2 linked regions of the Caballeronia sp. LZ062 genome follow. The protein of the gene in region 1 interacts with the protein of each later gene in a pairwise test. Links are inferred from orthologs where the notes say so. Each region holds a gene or a part of one and is shown on either strand. Other genes may lie near its edges.

What was found.
Region 2: the proteins of secD (region 1) and pheT interact in binary tests that used the Escherichia coli proteins (3 or more experiments, as listed by UniProt). The link is inferred for Caballeronia sp. LZ062 from one-to-one orthologs.

The regions. Positions count from the first base shown.
Region 1 is NZ_JARTWB010000002.1:2,143,891-2,153,757, forward strand. The notes cover bases 4,134-7,078. They hold secD (protein translocase subunit SecD), read left to right. Parts: upstream 4,134-4,543; coding sequence 4,544-6,613; downstream 6,614-7,078. Other genes in these bases: yajC (preprotein translocase subunit YajC), read left to right, coding at 4,134-4,412; secF (protein translocase subunit SecF), read left to right, coding at 6,640-7,078. Outside these bases: ATP-dependent DNA helicase RecG, read right to left, coding at 1-1,543; tRNA preQ1(34) S-adenosylmethionine ribosyltransferase-isomerase QueA, read left to right, coding at 1,622-2,665; tRNA guanosine(34) transglycosylase Tgt, read left to right, coding at 2,715-3,875; more of yajC, read left to right, coding at 4,083-4,133; more of secF, read left to right, coding at 7,079-7,590; P9239_RS16030 (YceI family protein), read right to left, coding at 7,672-8,235; P9239_RS16035 (YceI family protein), read right to left, coding at 8,308-8,871; P9239_RS16040 (cytochrome b), read right to left, coding at 8,994-9,563. UniProt on the Escherichia coli protein: Part of the Sec protein translocase complex. Interacts with the SecYEG preprotein conducting channel. SecDF uses the proton motive force (PMF) to complete protein translocation after the ATP-dependent function of SecA.
Region 2 is NZ_JARTWB010000002.1:1,389,943-1,399,897, reverse strand. The notes cover bases 1,522-4,554. They hold pheT (phenylalanine--tRNA ligase subunit beta), read left to right. Parts: upstream 1,522-1,838; coding sequence 1,839-4,271; downstream 4,272-4,554. Other genes in these bases: P9239_RS12635 (integration host factor subunit alpha), read left to right, coding at 4,319-4,554; pheS (phenylalanine--tRNA ligase subunit alpha), read left to right, coding at 1,522-1,762. Outside these bases: rpmI (50S ribosomal protein L35), read left to right, coding at 1-170; rplT (50S ribosomal protein L20), read left to right, coding at 196-555; more of pheS, read left to right, coding at 749-1,521; more of P9239_RS12635, read left to right, coding at 4,555-4,726; P9239_RS12630 (MerR family transcriptional regulator), read left to right, coding at 4,810-5,193; P9239_RS12625 (short chain dehydrogenase), read left to right, coding at 5,318-5,917; P9239_RS12620 (hypothetical protein), read right to left, coding at 5,924-6,133; P9239_RS12610 (hypothetical protein), read right to left, coding at 6,608-6,988; P9239_RS12605 (LysR family transcriptional regulator), read right to left, coding at 7,092-7,982; P9239_RS12600 (LysR family transcriptional regulator), read right to left, coding at 8,026-8,949; P9239_RS12595 (IclR family transcriptional regulator), read right to left, coding at 8,972-9,790.

The sequences.
Region 1 (9,867 bases):
CGCGGCCGATGATCTCGTCGCGCCGGGAATCGGAGACCACTTTGGTCAAGATCGGCGTGCGGCCCGGCGGCAATTCGTCGATGGTCGAGACGTCGAGGTCCGCGTAGTAGGTCATCGCGAGCGTGCGTGGAATCGGCGTCGCGGACATCATCAGTTGATGCGGCTGGAAGTCGCGCGCGCCGTCCGCGGCTTTCTGCGCCTTCGCCCGCAACGCGAGCCGCTGCGCGACGCCGAAGCGATGCTGCTCGTCCACGATCACGAGGCCGAGCCGCGCAAATTCCACCGTGTCCTGAATGATCGCGTGTGTGCCGATCACGAGTTGCGCCGTGCCTAGCGCCGCCGCCTCGCTCGCGGCGCGCTTGTCCTTCGCCTTCAGACTGCCCGCGAGCCACGCCACCGATACGCCGAGCGGCTCCAGCCAGCCGCGCAGCTTGCGCGCGTGCTGCTCGGCGAGAATCTCGGTCGGCGCCATGAGCGCGGCCTGATAGCCGGCGTCGATGGCCTGCGCCGCCGCGAGCGCCGCCACAATCGTCTTGCCGCTGCCGACATCGCCCTGAAGCAGCCGCTGCATCGGATACGCGAGTGTCAATTCGCCCGCGATTTCCGCGACCACGCGCTCCTGCGCGCCGGTCAGCTTAAACGGCAGCGCATGCAATAAGCGCGTGACGAGCGAATCGGCATCGCTGGCGGTCCGGCGCGGCATTGCGGGCGCCGCGCGCGTGCGGCGCTCGGCGTGCGCGCGCTTGAGCGAAAGCTGCTGCGCGAGCAGTTCCTCGAACTTGATGCGCGTCCACGCCGGATGCGTACCGTCGATGAGCGCGGTTTCGTCCGAATCCGCGCGCGGATGATGCAGCGTCTTCACCGCGTCGAGCAGGCCCGGCAGATTCAGCGGCGCGAGGTGCGCGCGCGCCACCGGGTCCGGCATCAGTTCGGGCAGCGCCACGCGGGTGAGCGCATTGTCGATGGCCTTGCGCAAGTACGCCTGCGAGATGCCTGCCGTCGAAGGATAGACGGGCGTCAGCGCCTGGGGCAGCGGCGTATCGCCATCGACGGGGCGCACCGCCGGATGCACCATCTCCAGCCCGAAGAAGCCGCCCCGCACGTCGCCGCGCACGCGCAGGCGCGTGCCGATGGCCATCTGCTTGACCTGCGAGCCGTAGAAGTTGAGAAAACGCAGCGTGAGTTCGTCGCCGGCGTCGTCGTGAATCTTGACGAGCAACTGCCTTCGCGGCCGATACGCAATCTCGTTGTCGAAGACGATGCCTTCGGTCTGCGCGATATCGCCAGGAATCAGCTCTGCGATGGGCGTGAGCGAGGTTTCGTCTTCGTAGCGCATGGGCAGATGCAGCACGAGGTCGATGTCCGATTTGAGCCCGAGTTTGGCGAGTTTGTCCGCGGTCTTGACGACGGGCTTTGCCTTCTTCGCCGCGTCGTCGCCGGTTTTCGCGCGCTTCGCCGCGGGCGCGGCGGCGAGCCCGGCGCCAGGCTCGGCGCTCGCGGGCGCATCGGCCGGGGAGGACAGGCGACGGTCGGACAAGGGCATCTAATCTCTTCGCAAGTACAATGTGAGGTTTGTTCGGCGCTGACGTCTATTTCAGCTTCGTTCGCACGACTTCAAGCCATGTTCACGCTTTCCGATTTCGATTTTAATCTGCCGCCGGAGCTGATCGCGCAAAGCGCGCTCGCCGAGCGCAGCGCGAGCCGCCTGCTCGAAGTGGACAACCGCACCGCGCCCGCCACGCTGACCGACCGGCGTTTCTCCGAACTGCCGGAGCTGATCGAGCCGGGCGACTTGCTCGTCTTCAACGATACCAAAGTCCTGAAGGCGCGGTTCTTCGGCCAGAAGGCCAGTGGCGGGCGCGTGGAAGTGCTGATCGAGCGCCTGACCGGTGCGACCACCGCGCTCGCCCAGATTCGCGCGAGCAAGAGTCCGACGGCGGGCAGCAGCATCAAGCTCGCGGACGCATTCGACGTGACCGTCGGCGAGCGCGTGGAGCCGTTCTACACGCTGCACTTTCCGGCCGATTGCCTGACGCTCATCGAGCAATACGGGCGCTTGCCGCTGCCGCCGTATATCGAGCACGACGCCGACGCCTACGACGAATCGCGCTACCAGACCGTCTATGCGGCCAACCCCGGCGCGGTGGCCGCGCCCACGGCGGGCCTGCATTTCGACGACGCCCTCTTTGCCCGGCTCGATGCGGGCGGCGTCGAACGCGCGACGCTTACGCTGCACGTCGGCGCGGGCACGTTCCAGCCGGTGCGCGTCGACAACATCGCCGAGCACAAGATGCATAGCGAGTGGTACGCGCTGCCGCAGCCGCTCGTGGATCGCATCGCAGCGGTCAAGGCGCGCGGCAACCGCGTGATCGCCGTCGGCACAACGTCCATGCGCGCGCTCGAAGCCGCCGCGCGCGATGCCGCCGAGGCCGGCCGACCGCTTGCCGCGACCAGCGCGGAAACCGATATCTTCATCACGCCGGGCTACGAGTTCCGCATCGTCGACCGGCTGATCACCAACTTCCATCTGCCGAAATCGACGCTGATGATGCTCGTCTCGGCGTTTGCCGGCATGGAGACGATCCGCGAGGCGTACCGTCACGCGATCGAGGCGCGTTACCGCTTTTTCAGCTACGGCGACGCGATGCTGCTCACGCGCGCCTGATTTTTCAACCCGACGCGCCGGACTGTTCTCCGGTAGCACAGGAATCGACATGACCGAGAATCACACTCCGCCGGACAACGGCCTGAAGTTCGAACTGCTGACGACCGACGGGCAGGCGCGCCGCGGCCGCCTCACGCTGAATCACGGCGTCATCGAGACGCCGATTTTCATGCCGGTCGGCACGTACGGCACCGTGAAAGCGATCCAGCCGCGCGAACTCGAAGAAATTCGCGCTCAGATCATTCTCGGCAACACGTTTCACCTTTGGTTGCGCCCAGGACTTGAGACGATCGGCGCCCACGGCGGGCTGCATCGCTTCATGGGCTGGAACCGGCCGATTCTCACCGATTCCGGCGGCTTTCAGGTGTTTTCGCTCGGCGATCTGCGCAAGATCACCGAAGATGGCGTCACGTTCGCGTCGCCGATCAATGGCGACCGGCTGTTCCTCTCGCCCGAAGTGTCGATGCAGATCCAGAAGGTGCTGAACTCGGACATCGTCATGCAGTTCGACGAATGCACGCCGTACGCGACCAACGGCGTGCCGACTTCGCACAAGGAAGCCGCCGACTCCATGCGCATGTCGATGCGCTGGGCGAAGCGTTCCGTCGACGAATTCACGCGGCTCGGCAATCCGAACGCGCTCTTCGGCATCGTGCAGGGCGGCATGTTCGAAGACCTGCGCGACGAATCGCTGGCAGGACTCTCCGACATCGGCTTTCACGGCTTCGCGATCGGCGGGCTGTCGGTCGGCGAGCCGAAGGAAGACATGATGCGCGTTCTGAACCACATCGGGCCGAAACTGCCTGCCGACAAGCCGCATTATCTGATGGGCGTCGGCACGCCGGAGGATCTCGTGGCAGGCGTGGCGGCGGGCGTCGACATGTTCGATTGCGTGATGCCCACGCGCAATGCGCGCAACGGCTGGCTATTCACGCGCTTCGGCGATCTGAAGATCAAGAACGCGACCCATAAGAATTCCATGAAACCGCTCGACGAAAGCTGCGGCTGCTACACGTGCCGTAACTTCACGCGGGCGTATCTGCATCATCTGCATCGCGTGGGCGAGATTCTCGGCGCGCAACTCAACACCATCCACAACCTGCACTACTACCTGCAATTGATCGGCGAAGTGCGCGAGTCGATTGAAAATCACTCGTTCGACGCGTTCCGCAAGACGTTCGCCGAAAACCGCGCGCGCGGGGTCGATTGAGCGAACGCCGGTCGCGGCCCGGCCGGCATTACAATAAGCTTTCTATCGCTCGCCGAAACGCCTTGCGCGCGGGCCTAACGGCTTGATGCCAAAGCGCATTCCGGCGTCTTGCCGGCATGGGCGAGTGGTAGAATGTCGGGCTAATTTCTGAGCCGGTCTTCAAATCGCAATTTCGCAGTATTTTCGACGTATAACGGAGAGACCAACGTGTCGTTCATTTCGAATGCCTTTGCACAAGGCGCCACCGCGGGCAGCGCGGAATCGAGTCTGATGAGCTTTCTGCCGCTGATCCTGATGTTCGCGGTGCTGTACTTCATCATGATCCGTCCGCAAATGAAGCGTCAGAAGGAGCATCGCAACATGCTGGCCGCCATGGCCAAGGGCGACGAAGTGGTGACCAACGGCGGTATCGTCGGCAAGGTGACGAAGGTGTCGGAAGCGTATGTCGGCGTGGAAATCGCCGAAGGCACGGAAATCACCGTGCAGAAGGCCTCCGTCACGACTATTCTCCCGAAGGGCACCATCAAGTCGCTGTAAGGCCAGATCCTTTCGCGTCCGGCGCGGCCTCGCTCCGAGCCCTCCGAGTCACACGAGTCACTCAAGCGGCTCGTCGCGCATAACGCCGGACGCCCTCTCCCCCGAAGCCAACTTTCTGTTCGGCCATCTCCATGAATCGTTATCCCCTTTGGAAGTATGTCGTGATGCTGGTGGCGCTCGTCATCGGTCTCGTGTACACGCTTCCCAATTTCTTCGGCGAAGCGCCCGCCGTGCAGGTGTCGAGCGGCAAGGCGACCGTCAAGCTGGATTCGTCCACGCTCGCGAATGTGGAAGGCGCGCTCGCCGCGAGCCACATCACGGCGGACGAAGTCACGTTCGACAATTCGCAGGCCAACGCGAACATTCGCGTACGCCTGAAGGACACCGACACGCAGTTGCGCGTGAAGGACCTGCTGACGAAAACGCTGAACAGCGACCCGACCGATCCGCAATACATCGTCGCGCTGAATTTGCAGAGCGCCTCGCCGCGCTGGCTGACGGCGCTGCACGCGCTGCCGATGTACCTCGGTCTCGACTTGCGCGGCGGCGTGCACTTCCTGCTTCAGGTGGACATGGCCGGCGCGCTGAACAAAAAGCTCGATTCCGACGCAGCCGACGCCCGCACGTATCTGCGCGATCGCAATATTCGCGATGGCGGCGTGAATCGCGTGGGGCAATCGGTCGTCGTGAATTTTTCGGATCAGGCGGTCGCGGACAACGCGCGCAACCTGCTTTCGACGGGCGTTTCCGAGCTCCAATGGACGACGCGCCAGAGCGGCGACGGCGTTCAGGTGGTCGGCACGTTCTCGGCGGGCACGCAGAAGACGGTCGAAGACGGCGCGCTCAAGCAGAACATCACGACGCTGCATAACCGGGTGAATGAACTCGGCGTCGCGGAGCCGGTGATTCAGCAACAAGGCGCGGACCGCATCGTGGTCGAGCTGCCGGGCGTGCAGGACACGGCGAAGGCCAAGGACATCATCGGCCGCACGGCGACGCTCGAAGCGCGCCTTGCCGACCCGGTGAACACCTACGCCTCGAGTCCGAACGATGCCGTTCCCCCCGGCGACGAAGCGTTCAAGCAAGGCGACCGCACCGTGTTCCTGCGCAAGCAGGTTATTTTCACCGGCGACCGCATCATCGACGCCTCGGCGGGCTTCGACGATCACCAGCGTCCGTCCGTGAACATCCGTCTCGATTCGGCCGGCGGGCGCGCAGTGGGCTCGGTCTCGCGCGACAACATCGGCAAGCCGATGGCGATGGTGCTGTTCGAGAAGGGCAAGGGCGAAGTGCTGACGGTCGCGACCATCCAGTCCGAACTCGGCGACCGCTTCCAGATCACCGGCCAGCCGACGCCGCAAGCCGCCACCGATCTCGCGCTGCTCCTGCGCGCCGGCTCGCTCGCGGCGCCGATGGACATCATCGAGGAACGCACGGTCGGCCCGAGCCTCGGCGCGGACAACATCAAGAAGGGCTTCGATTCGGTCACGTACGGTTTTGCCGCGATCGCCGTCTTCATGATCGTGTACTACCTGCTGTTCGGCCTGATCTCGATGCTCTCGCTGTCGGTGAATCTGCTGCTGCTCGTCGCGATTCTCTCGATGCTGCAGGCCACGCTGACGCTGCCGGGTATCGCTGCTATCGCGCTCGCGCTCGGTATGGCGATCGACGCGAACGTGCTGATCAACGAGCGTATCCGCGAAGAACTGCGCAACGGCGCGCCGCCGCAGACCGCGATTCAGGAAGGCTTCAAGCACGCGTGGGCGACGATTCTCGATTCGAACGTCACCACGCTGATCGCCGGTCTCGCGCTGCTCGCGTTCGGTTCCGGCCCGGTGCGCGGCTTCGCGGTCGTGCACTGTATCGGCATTCTGACGTCGATGTTCTCGGCCGTGTTCTTCTCGCGCGGTCTCGTGAACCTGTGGTATGGCGGCAAGAAGAAGCTGAAGTCGCTGGCTATCGGTCAGGTGTGGCGTCCGGAAGGCGCAAGTGCCGAATCCGCCGCTGCGGCTTATCTCGCCGCGCAGCACGGTGACGAAGCAGTCGTCGAGGAAGTCGTCCCGGCCGCCCGCAGCAAGGCCAAGGCGCGCGCCGCCGCGCCGCGCGCAAGCGCTCAGACGGCCGCGCCCACCGGCAAGCCGACCGTGCGCCGCCGCTCGGGCCCCGGCATCGATCAACAGAAACCGGGCCAGTCGCACTGAAGCCCTGAGCCCCGGAGAGACGAAACATGGAATTCTTCCGCATTCGCCGCGACTTGCCGCTGATGCAGCGCGCGTTGATCTTCAACGCGATCTCGCTCATCACGTTCCTCGCGGCTGTCTTTTTCCTCGTGCATCGCGGGCTGCATCTGTCGGTCGAGTTCACCGGCGGCACGGTCATCGAAGTGCAGTATCCGCAGGCCGTGCCGCTCGAACCGGTGCGCGCCACCATGGCGAAGCTCGGTTACGGCGACGCGCAAGTGCAGAACTTCGGCACCTCGCGCGACGTGCTGATCCGCCTGCCGCTCAAGCAGGGCTTGACGTCCGCCCAGCAGAGCGATCAGGTGATGAGCGCGCTCAAGTCGAACGACGCGCAAGTCAGCTTGCAGCGCGTGGAGTTCGTCGGGCCGCAGGTCGGCAAGGAACTCGTGACCAACGGCCTCGCCGCGCTGGCATGCGTGGTGATCGGCATCGTGATCTACCTGTCGTTCCGCTTCGAATGGAAGTACGCGGTGGCGGGCATCATCGCGAACCTGCACGACGTGGTGATTATTCTCGGATTCTTCGCCTACTTCCAGTGGGAGTTCTCGCTCTCGGTGCTGGCGGCGATTCTCGCGGTGCTCGGCTATTCGGTGAACGAGTCGGTGGTTATCTTCGACCGGATTCGCGAAACGTTCCGCAAGCAGCGCAAGATGACGGTGATCGAAGTCATCAACCACGCGATCACGAGCACGATGTCGCGGACCATCATCACGCACGGCTGTACCGAAATGATGGTGCTCTCGATGTTCTTCTTCGGCGGTCCGACGCTGCACTACTTCGCGCTGGCGCTGACCGTGGGTATTCTGTTCGGTATCTATTCGTCGGTGTTCGTTGCCGCCGCGCTCGCCATGTGGTTCGGCGTCAAGCGTGAAGACCTGATCAAGGAAAAGAAGGACAAGTACGACCCGAACGACCCGAACGCGGGCGCTCAGGTTTAACGCTTCTTTCGCAGCGCAGAAGCAAAAAGGGCCGGTCTCGATGACCGGCCCTTTTCTTTTTCTCGCGCAATCCGTCGAGACTTACTGCTTCACGCCTTCAGCCTGGATATGCAGCACCGTCTTCAGGCTGAAACCGTACGACTTGCCGTAGTCCATCCCGAAGTCGCCGCGATCGAAGGTCCCCGTCGCTTCCGTGCCGCAGACTTCCTTCTTCATCATCGGGTTCACGAAGCACTTGAAGCTCTCGATCTTGAGATTCAGCGGCTTTGTCACGCCGTGCATCGTCAGCGTGCCGACGACTTCCGACGGCTTGTCACCGTCGAACTTGATCGACGTGCCCTTGTAGACGGCCGTCGGGTACTTGGCGGCATCGAAGAATTCGGGCTTTTGCAGATGCTCGTCGAGCTTCGCGTTGCCCGTGTTGATCGACGACACGTCGATGGTCACGTCCACCGTGCCGGTCTTCGCCGCGCGGTCGAGCACCACGGTGCCGCTGGTCTTGTTGAACTTGCCGCGCCACGTCGACACGCCGCCGAAGTGGTCCGCCTCGAAGCTCGGATACGTGTGGTTCGGGTCGAGCTGATACGTGTCAGCGGCCATCGCGCTGAAGGACAGGCCGGCTGCGAGCATGCCGGCGGCGATCATCGAAAGCTTGTTCAAGTGCTTCTCCTGACTGATTGAGTGTTGATTTACGTTGTTGAACGAAACGGCCGCCGCTTACTTCTTCGCGGCGACGATATGAAACTTGATGACGACGTCGTCCGCGACCACCGACGTGTCCTTCCACTCGCCCGTGCCCACGTCGAATTGCGTGCGCTTGATCGGCAGCGAGCCGTCGAAGGTTTCGGTCGCGCCCTGCTGCGTGATGGTGACCGGCACCGTCACCGTCTGCGACTTGCCCTTGATCGTGATCTTGCCCGTCACCTTGTACTGATTGCCGCCCGCAGGCGCAATCGCGCTGGAAACGAACGTGGCGGTCGGATACGTCGCGCTGTCGAACCATTCCTTGCCGCGCACCTGCTTGTTGTAGTCGGCGTCGCCGAGATCGTAGCTGCCGGTGTCGATGGTGATGTTCGCGCTGCCTGCCGCAGGCTTCGCGGGATCGAATGAAATCTGCGCGTTGAACTTGTTGAACTTGCCGTCGGTGGGCACGTTCATCTGCTTGGACGTGGCGATGACCGAGCTCTTCGCCATATCGACCTGTGCCTGTGCGCCCGCTGCCGTGGCGAGCGATGCTGCGGCCACTGCCGCCAGCATCCATCCATTGAGTTTCAGTTTCATGTGAGCCTTTTTTATTGATTCGACGAGCAACCGGTATTGGAAATCAAAAGCATGCTGGAACCAACAGCGCGCCGGAAACGCCTTGCCAACGACGAGGAAACCATCGCAGCTCGCACCGCGCTTTATCTGATGAACGGCAGCATGCGGCCGAGCAAGCCGTCGCGATCCACGAAATGATGTTTGAGCGCCGCGAGCACATGCATCGCGACGAGCACCAGCAGCCCGTAGTTCAGCGCCACATGAACGATGCGCAGCGTGGCCTTCAGCGCCTTGTCCGGCCCGATGAGGGTCGGCAGCGGCAGCACGCCGAGGTACACCACCTGTAAGCCCGCCGCCGAACTGTAGAGATAGCCGGAGGCGGGAATCACGATCATCAACACATACAACAACGCGTGCGTCACGTGCGCCGCGCCCTGCTGCCAGCGCGGCATGCCGGCCGGCATGGACGGCGCGCGATGCGTGAAGCGCCAGACGAGCCGCAGCGCCGCCAGCACGAACACGGTCACGCCGATCCACTTGTGCCATGAAAAATACTTGAGCTTGGTCGGCGTGAAACCGGGGATATCGGTCATGATCCAGCCGAGGTAAAACCCGCCGACGATCAAAAGCGCGATCACCCAGTGAAAAGCGATCGCCGTCGCGCCGTATCGCTCAGCCGGTTTTGCCTGCGAGATGCCAACACTGCTGTTCATGATGCCGATGTCCTAAATATCTGTGATGTGCGTCGGCGCGATCCATTTCTGACCGATGCATGCGCCGCCATGCTACCCGAACAGCGGCAAATTGCCACCGTGCGCGCACACGACCTTGAAACGCTCCGAGGCAACACTGGCGGGGCTTTGCGTCATTCTGCGCCCGATGTACCGCGTTCATGCAACGAACTATTTCGCCCATGCAACGGTCGATGCTCCCCGCAATAATGCCCTCGCGAACGCGGCCCGAATTGAACGTAAATGCAGGCGCATTTATTCCGCTAGGAGTCTTATCGTCGCATGG
Region 2 (9,955 bases), 750 kb from region 1 along the record:
CTGCAAAGCGCTTCGTGGTGCGTCCGGGCGGTACCGTCAAGCGCGGTCAGGCCTTCAAGCGCCACATTCTTACCAAGAAAACCACCAAGAACAAACGCCATCTGCGTGGCGCCACGGCCGTTCATGATTCCGATCTGAACTCCGTCCGCGCAATGCTGCCGTTCGCCTAACCTCATCTAACTTAAGGAGAGCAACATGCCTCGAGTAAAACGTGGGGTTACCGCACGGGCCCGTCACAAGAAGATCATTCGTCTGGCCAAGGGTTACCGCGGCCGTCGCAATAACGTCTATCGCATCGCCAAGCAGGCGGTCATGCGCGCAGGGCAGTACGCCTATCGCGATCGCCGCAACAAGAAGCGTGTGTTCCGCGCACTGTGGATCACGCGTATCAACGCGGCGGTGCGTCAGCACGACATGACCTACAGCGTGTTCATCAACGGCCTGAAGAAGGCTTCGATCGAACTCGACCGCAAGGTGCTGGCTGACATGGCTGTGTTCGACAAGGCTGCTTTTGCTGCGATCGTCAAGCAGGTGAAAGCCGCCGTTGCAGCCTAATTGCGAAATTAGTACTGCGTGGTTTGCCTGAGCGTCGCCGTGTCGTAGACGGTTGCGCGAAGGCAGAAAACGGGGCTCTCACCGAGCCCCGTTTTTGTTGGCCGGACGGTTTTGCGCATGACTTGGATTGTCCGCAGGACATGCGCAAAACCGTAATCAGACTAGAACTTTCGACGTTGAAAAGATGGGATCAATGGATCTGGACCAGATTGTCGCCGACGCGAAAAGCGCCTTTAACAACGCCACCGATGCCACGACGCTCGAAAACGAGAAGGCCCGCTTTCTCGGCAAATCCGGCGCGCTCACCGAACTGCTGAAGGGCCTGGGCAAGCTCGATCCCGAAGCGAAGAAAACCGAAGGCGCGCGCATCAATCTCGCCAAGCAGCAGGTCGAGGCCGCGCTCAACGCGCGCCGTCAGGCGCTGGCCGATGCACTGCTCAACCAGCGGCTCGCCGCCGAAGCGATCGACGTCACGCTCCCCGGGCGCGGCGCGGGCGCGGGCACGCTGCACCCGGTCATGCGCACGTGGGAACGCGTCGAGCAAATTTTCGGTTCGATCGGCTTCGACGTGGCCGATGGTCCCGAGATCGAGACCGACTGGTACAACTTCACGGCGCTGAATAGCCCGGAGAATCATCCGGCGCGCTCGATGCAGGATACCTTCTACGTCGATGGCAAGGACGCCGAAGGGCGCCCGCTCTTGCTTCGCACGCACACCAGCCCGATGCAGGTGCGCTACGCGCGCATGAACAAGCCGCCGATCAAGGTGATCGTTCCGGGCCGCACGTATCGCGTGGACAGCGACGCCACGCACTCGCCGATGTTCAATCAGGTTGAAGGCTTGTGGATCGAGGAGAACATCAGCTTCGCGGACCTGAAAGGCGTCTACACCGATTTCCTCAAGAAATTCTTCGAGCGTGACGACATCCTCGTGCGCTTCCGCCCGTCGTATTTCCCGTTCACGGAGCCGTCCGCCGAAATCGACATGATGTTCGAGCACGGCAAGAACGCGGGCAAGTGGCTTGAAATCTCCGGCTCGGGTCAGGTGCATCCGACCGTCATCCGCAACATGGGTCTGGACCCGGAGCGCTATATCGGTTTTGCGTTCGGTAGCGGCCTCGAGCGTCTGACCATGCTGCGTTACGGCGTGCAGGACCTGCGCCTCTTCTTCGAAAACGACCTGCGTTTCCTGCGCCAGTTCGCCTGAAGCCGCACAGCCCGCGACGCCCGGTCTTTTCAGTGGATCGGGCGTGAGACACCACCTCATTCGAACGTAGACACACATGCAATTCCCCGAATCATGGCTCCGTAGCTTCGTCGATCCCAAGCTCTCGACCGACGAACTCGCTCACGCGCTGACAATGGCCGGTCTCGAAGTCGAAGACCTGCGCCCGGTCGCGCCGCCGACCGCGAAGATCGTCGTCGGGCAAGTGCTGGAAGTGGCGAAGCATCCGAACGCGGACAAGCTCAACGTCTGCCAGGTCGATGCCGGCACGGGCGAGCAGTTGAACATCGTGTGCGGCGCGCCGAATGTGTCGCCGGGCATCAAAGTGCCGGTCGCGCTGATCGGCGCGGTGTTGCCGCCCGTCGAAGCAGGCGGCGAGCCGTTCGCGATCAAGCCGACGAAGCTGCGCGGCATCGACAGCCAGGGCATGCTGTGCTCGGCGCGCGAACTGAAGCTGTCTGAAGACCATAGCGGTTTGCTGATTCTTCCGGCGGACGCGAAGGTCGGCGAGGACATCCGCGAAGCGCTTAACCTTGACGACACCGTCTTCGAAATCAAGCTCACGCCGAACAAGGCGGATTGCCTCTCGGTGTTCGGCGTCGCGCGCGAAACCGCCGCCATCACCGGCGCGCCGCTGAAGACGCTCGACATGCCGCCCGTCAAGACGACGCTCGACGAAAAGCTGCCAGTCAAGGTGCTGGCGCCCGACTTGTGCGGCCGCTTCTCCGGCCGCGTGATCCGTGGCGTGAACGCGCACGCGAAGACGCCGCAATGGATGGTCGAGCGGCTCGAACGCGCGGGCCAGCGCAGCATTTCCGCGCTCGTCGACATCTCGAACTATGTGATGCTCGAACTCGGCCGTCCGACGCACGTGTTCGACCTCGACAAGATTCACGGCGGCATCGAAGTGCGTTGGGGCAAGAAGGGCGAATCGCTCAAGCTGCTGAACGGCAACACCGTCGAGCTGGATGAAACCGTCGGCGTGATCGCGGACGATCGTCAAGTGGAAAGTCTCGCGGGCATCATGGGCGGCGACAGCACGGCCGTCTCGCTGGATACGACGAACATCTATCTTGAAGCCGCCTTCTGGTGGCCGGACGCCATTCGCGGCCGCGCGCGGAAGTACAACTTCTCGACGGACGCGGCGCACCGCTTCGAGCGCGGCGTCGATTATTCGACGACCGTCGAGCATATCGAACGCATCTCGCAGTTGATTCTCGACATCTGCGGCGGCGAAGCCGGTCCGGTCGACGACCAGATCCTCAACGTGCCCGAGCGTCGCCCGGTGAGGATGCGCGTCGAGCGCGCGCATCGCATCATCGGCGTGGAGATCGGCGCGGAGGAGATTGCGCAAATCTTCACGCGCCTGAACCTCGCGTTCGAGCGTGACGGCGACAGTTTCAAGGTCACGCCGCCGCCGTATCGCTTCGATATCGAAATCGAGGAAGACTTGATCGAGGAAGTCGCGCGCATCTACGGCTTCGAGAAAATCCCGGCTCGCCCGCCGGTGGCCGCGAGCGAGATGCGGCGCACGAACGAAACGCGCCGCTCGATTCACGTGCTGCGCGATGCAGTTGCCGCGCGTGACTATTCGGAGACGGTCAACTTCAGTTTCGTGGACGCCGAGTGGGAGAAGGACTTGGCCGGCAACGACAACCCGGTGCGGCTCATCAACCCGATCGCGAGCCAGCTTTCGGTCATGCGCACGACGCTGTTCGGCAGCCTGATCGAGGTGCTGCGCTACAACCTGAACCGGCGTGCGGAGCGTATCCGCGTGTTCGAAGCGGGGCGCGTGTTCCTGCGCGATCCGTCGGTGAAGGCGGGCGAACTGACCGTGGAAGGCTTCGCGCAGCCGAAGCGCATCGGCGGTCTCGCGTATGGTCCCGCGCTCGAAGAGCAGTGGGGCGTGGCGTCGCGCCAAGTCGACTTCTTCGACGTGAAGGGCGATGTCGAGGCGCTCTTCGCGCCGGTCGTGCCGCGCTTCGTCAAGGCCGAGCATCCGGCGCTGCATCCGGGACGCAGCGCGCGCATCGAGGTCGCGGGGCGCGCGGTCGGCTGGATCGGCGAACTGCATCCGCGCTGGATGCAGAAGTATGACTTGCCGCACGCGCCGATTCTCTTTGAAGTCGACGCCGACGCGCTGATGGAACGCGCGCTGCCGACGCCGTCCGAGGTATCGAAATTCCCGCCCGTGCGCCGTGATATCGCCATCGTCGTGGACCAGAACGTGCCCGTGCAGTCGCTTCTCGACGAGCTTGAAAATGCCCGTTCGGAGCCGGCGTGCAAGCACGTCACGAGGGTTGCGCTTTTCGACGAATTCCGTCCAAAATCAAACACTTCCGGCGGTTTGGGAGCGCACGAGAAAAGTCTTGCCTTCCGTGTAACGTTGCAAGATACTGGCGGCACGCTTCAGGACGAAACGGTCGACACGGCCATCAAAACGCTGGTGGATCGCCTGGCTCGAGTACACGGCGCGCGGTTGCGCGGATAGCCTGCAGTTGGCCCCTCCGTCTCAATCGCATTGGCCGTTTTACCGATATGAACCAAATGAACTCGAGTGATTTCGAAGCCCTTCTTTCGGCGCAGCGTAGCGCCATGACCCGCGACAACACCACTTCGGGCGCGTTGTCGAATGACACGCCAACGCTCACCAAAGCCGAACTGGCCGAAATGCTGTTCGACCACGTCGGTCTGAACAAGCGCGAAGCGAAGGACATGGTCGAAGCGTTCTTCGAGGTCATCCGCGACGCGCTGGAAAGCGGCGACAGCGTCAAGCTGTCTGGCTTTGGCAACTTCCAGTTGCGCGACAAGCCGCAGCGTCCGGGGCGCAACCCGAAGACTGGCGAAGCCATTCCTATCGCGGCGCGGCGCGTGGTCACTTTTCATGCGAGTCAAAAGCTGAAGGCGCTGGTCGAGACGGGAGCGGAGACGAGTCTGACTCGCTGACGTTCATCCCGCGCCGACAGGCGCATCCCGCTGTTCGACCGCCGCGCTTCATCGACATCACTCACCACGATGGTTGATCGACGATGGAAAAAGTCGTCTTGCCTCCGATCCCGGCCAAGCGTTATTTCACGATTGGCGAAGTCAGCGAACTGTGCGGTGTGAAGCCGCACGTGCTGCGCTATTGGGAACAGGAGTTTACGCAGCTCAGGCCCGTCAAGCGGCGCGGTAACCGCCGGTATTATCAGCATCACGAAGTCTTGCTGATCCGGCGGATTCGGGAGCTGCTGTACGAGCAAGGCTTCACGATCAACGGCGCGCGCAATCGGCTGGATGCGCAAGGGCGCTCCAACGGCGACGATGCCATGTCGGCGGATTCACCCGGCGCCGCGCAAGCGCAGCAGCCGGCGGTCGATGTCGATCAGCTTCGCAAGGAGATCATGCAGGTGATCGATTTGCTCGGCGGGTGAGCGCCACGCCGGACAAAAAAAAAGCCGCGATCGCGTATCGCGGCTTTTTCGTTTGTATCGAGCGTGCATGCAACGTCGGCTGTACGATAGTCGCGTCTCTTTCTCGACCTCTCCAGGAGGGCTTATGCGAGTGTTGATCGTTGGCGCAACCGGGTTGCTGGGTACGGAGATCGCGCGGATTCTGGGACCGGAGCACGAAGTCATCGCGGCGAGCCGCAAGGGTTCGGACGTCCCTGTCGATTTGTCCGACAAGGCGAGCATCGCGGCGATGTACTCGAAGGTGGGCAACGTGGGCGCGGTGCTGTGCGTCGGCGGGACCGCGAAGTTCGCGCCGCTCGACGCGCTTTCCGACGACGACTATGCGTTTAGTCTCGCCAACAAGCTAATGGGCCAGGTCAACCTCGTGCGCTGCGCAATCGGCCATGTGGACGAGGGCGGCTGTATCACGTTGACGAGCGGCACGCTCGCGCAACAGCCGATGGTCGGCAGCGCAGCTGTCAGTATCGTCAATGCGGGTGTTGAGGGATTCGCGCGCGCGGCGGCGCTGGAGTTGCAGGGAAAGATGCGCGTCAACGTGGTAAGCCCGCGATGGGTGGCCGAGACGCTTCAGTCCATGGGAAAGGATCCGTCGGCCGGCATTCCCGCTGTCGACGTGGCGAGAGCGTATAAGCGCACGATCGACGAACCGATCACGGGACAAGTGCTGCTTGCCGCTAAAGGATAAGCGGCGTTAGCCCGGGGCAGCCTTGACGCTTTTTTCCGAGCCTGCGACCGACCAATAGACGATGCTGGGCCCGATACCGCGCGGTGGATAAATGCGCCAGTCGTTCGCGCCATGGTGGAAGAAGTAGAGCGCGTAGAAGCCGCCGCGTTCCTTATCGGGCGCACTGACGCAAACGTAGCGGCTTCCGCCGGGATAGATGCGGCCGAAGCGCGTCACGCGCGCAGCACTTCTCGCGTCGAACCGTCCGGCGATCTCACTTCGCAACGAGGATGGGATGTAATCGGGCTGGGCGCGCCTGTGATCCACAGGCGCGCAAGCGGACAGAGGCATTGCGGTGCCGCTCCTTATGTGTCAGTTGAACATTAGAGCTTAAGTGGCTGTTAAGCAAGCGAATTCGCGCGCCGCAACAGTTTGGAGACACGTGCTCGACGCAGAACGTAGTCTTAGCCGAATGCCGGAGACCGGAGCCGAATTGAACAAAAGGCTCTCCGGCCAGAAGCCGGAGAGCCTTTTGAAATTTGGTCGGGGCGAGAGGATTTGAACCTCCGACCACCTGCACCCCATGCAGGTACGCTACCAGGCTGCGCTACGCCCCGAAAGAGCGAAAGTATATCAGAGCGAATCGAATAGTAGAACCGCTTCGGCGATTTTTGCGGCAAACGTCGAAGAAACCACTTCTGCGGCTATGCATCACGACGCTGCGGCGGTCGACCCGTCACTGATCGGCACGTCCACCGCGGCGGCGCGCGGTTTGGCAACCCGTTGCCGCTGCCGGAACCGCAGCGCCAGCACCAGCGACACCGCGCAAGGAACGAGATAGCACGCCACGCGCGTGCTCCATGCGCCGCGCGATCCCACGCTTTCATACTGCGTATGCGCATGAAAGCTCGCCGACGCAAACACCATCGTCAGTGTGAAGTCGAGCACCATGGCCAAGAGGCAGAAGACGAAGTAGATCAATGCGCCGTTCCAGTTCAGTGTTTTGTTGGCAGCATTGGCCGTGCGGCACGCGAAGAGCACGACGCCGAGCAATAACAGGTTGAAAAACAAAGGAATCCAGGGAAAGTCCATGTGCGGATGGCCTCATGCGCTGAAGAAATCGGCAGTCCGCCTACCGGACGCCGGCGCGATCTTCACACGCAGCCCCGTTCCCCTTGAATAAGAGTATTCCTAATCAGTTTGGCCGGTCCGCAAGCGACTCGGAGAGGAAATCGATGAACGTGCGCACCTTCGTCGTCATGTACTTCCGGCTCGTGTAGACCGCGTAGACCGCTGGCGCAAAGGCCGCGTAGCCCGGCAGCACGCGCACGAGCGCGCCCGACGCGAGTTCCGGTTCCACGATCCAGGAAGGAAAATACGCGAGGCCGATACCCGCCTTCACGAGTTGAAGCGCCATCGAAGTGTCGTTTGTTTTCAACACGGCTTGATTTTTGACGGTGACTGCGCCGTCCGGTCCCGTGAGCGTCACCGATTCGATGTTGGTGTATGTCGGCAAGACCATGCGATGCCGCGCAATATCGTCCGGATGGCGAGGCTCACCGTGACGCGCCAGGTAAGCGCGCGAGCCGGCCAGCACGAAGGGCATTGTGCATAGCGGCCGCACGATCAACGAAGGCGATGGTTCCGAGGTCACGCGCAACGCCATGTCGTAGCCTTCTTCGACAAGATCGACGAAGCGATTCTCCAGCCGCAAGTCGACGAGCACGCCCGGATAACGCGCCTGATACGCGACGAGCAGATCCGCGAACCGGCGATTCGCGAACCAGCCCGGCGCCGTCACCTTCAACACGCCCTGCGGCTTCGCGGTCTGCGCACCGACCGCCGCTTCGGCCGCCTGCAAAATGTCGAGCGCCTCGCGGCACTGCTCGTAATACACACTGCCGGCTTCGGTCAGACTCAGGTGCCGTGTCGTACGGTTGAGCAGGCGCACGCCGAGTTGACGTTCGAGGTTGGCGACGTGCTTGCTCGTCATCGCCGTCGAGAGATCGAGGCGCTCGGCCGCCTTCACGAAGCTGCCGGCTTCGACCACTTCGCGAAACACGCGCAGGCTGGTGAGCGCATCCATCGGTCAGATTCCGTGGGAAAGCAAAGCCGTGATGTTAGCCGGATCACTTCGGCCATTCATCGAGCGCGTCGTTGAAAAGCGAGGCGACGACGCCGCGCAGCCACGTCGTGCGCGGATCGTTGTGATACTTGCGATGCCAGTGCTGCTTGAGATCGAAGCGCGGCAGCGCGAGCGGCGGCTCGGCGAGCGTGATCGACGCATGTTCGGCCACGTAAGCGAAGCCGATCGCATGCGGCACCGTCGCAATGAGATCGGTGCGCGAGAGGATGAACGGCAGGCTCATGAAGTGCGGCGTCTCCAGCACGGCGCGCCGCCGCACGCGCTCCTTGTCGAGATAATTCTCAAGGATTTCCTGGCTGCGTCCTTCGGCGCGCACGACCGCGTGTCCGCATTCGACGAAGCGTTCCAGCGTGAGCGGCGCATTCGCAAACGGATGATCGCGCCGCATGAGACAAATGAAGCGGTGCGAAAACAGCCGCTGCTGGAAGAAATTGTTGCCGTGCAGATCGGGGAAATAACCGACGGCGAGATCGATGTCACCGGACGCCAACCCGCGCTCGACTTCCCCGTGCGATGCCGACACCGAGCGCAAATTCGCGTGCGGCGCTTCCTTCGCGAACGCCTGCAACAGACGCGGCAGAAACACGATCTCGCCGACATCCGAGAGCGCGATGGCGAACGTGTCGGTGCTCGAAGAAGGATCGAAGTGCTGCGTGTCGAGCAGGCCGCGCTCGATGCGGCTCAGCGCCTCGCGCGCCGCGGGCACGAGCGCGAGCGCGCGCGGCGTCGGTTCCATGCCGCGCGACGTGCGCACGAAAAGCGGATCGTTGAAGTACTCGCGTAACCGCCCGAGCGCCGTCGATACGCGCGGCTGACTCACGCCGAGCCGCTCGGCCGCTCGGCTCACGTTGCGCGTCTCCTCGATGGCGACGAGAAACGGGATCAGGTTCAGGTCGAGGTCGTTCATGGTTGTGGACGGCAGGCCGCCGTCAGCCGCGTCGCGCGACCAGTTCGGACACGCGCTGCGCCGCGGTTTGCAGCGGGTCGAGAAACGCCTTCACCATTTGCTTCGCGTTCTTGCGCTGCGCGTTGCCGCTGATATTGAGCGCCGCGATCACGCGGCCTTGCCGGTCGCGGATCGGCGCGGACATCGAAATCAGCCCTTCCTCCAGTTCCTGATCGACGATCGCCCAGCCCTGACGGCGCACCAGCGCGATCGCGTCTTTCAACGCATTGCGGTCGGTGATCGTGTGCGGTGTTCTCGCGACGATGTGGCTGGCGTCGAGCACCGCGTCGAGCCGCGCGTCGTCGAGCGCCGAAAGCAGCACGCGGCCCATCGACGTGCAGAACGCGGGCAGACGGCTGCCGATAGACAGATTCTGCGTGATGATCTTGTGCGTCGGCACGCGCAGCACATAGACGATTTCCGCGCCGTTCAGCACGGCCGCCGAACAGCTCTCGTGAACCTGCTCGACGAGATCCTCCATGACGGGCTCGGCCAGATTCCAGAACGGCATGGAGGTGAGATAGGCGAACCCGAGATCGAGAATTTTCGGCGTCAGTTGGAAGAGCCGGCCATCGGCTTCCACGTAACCGAGCGACTGCAACGTAAGCAGAATGCGCCGCGCGCCAGCGCGCGTGAGGCCCGTGGCGGCGGCGACATCGGTGAGCGTTTGCGCAGGGCGGTTGACATCGAACGAACGAATGACGGCCAGGCCGCGCGCGAACGACTGCACGTACGCATCGCCGGGACGCGACGGCGCGTCCTGCACGTCGGTATCAAAAGAGGGCGTTGGATGCTTGTTCATGACATTCTCGACGGCGCAGGCTCCGTACAAACCCGCGAATCGCACAGGTTTCGTTGACACTGCAACGAACGCGGGACTACCATTCAGTTGTTCGCTAAACGAATCCATGTTCGCATATCGAACATGCTCACGCAAGCGTCGCTGAGGCGCAGGTAAACCCGATGT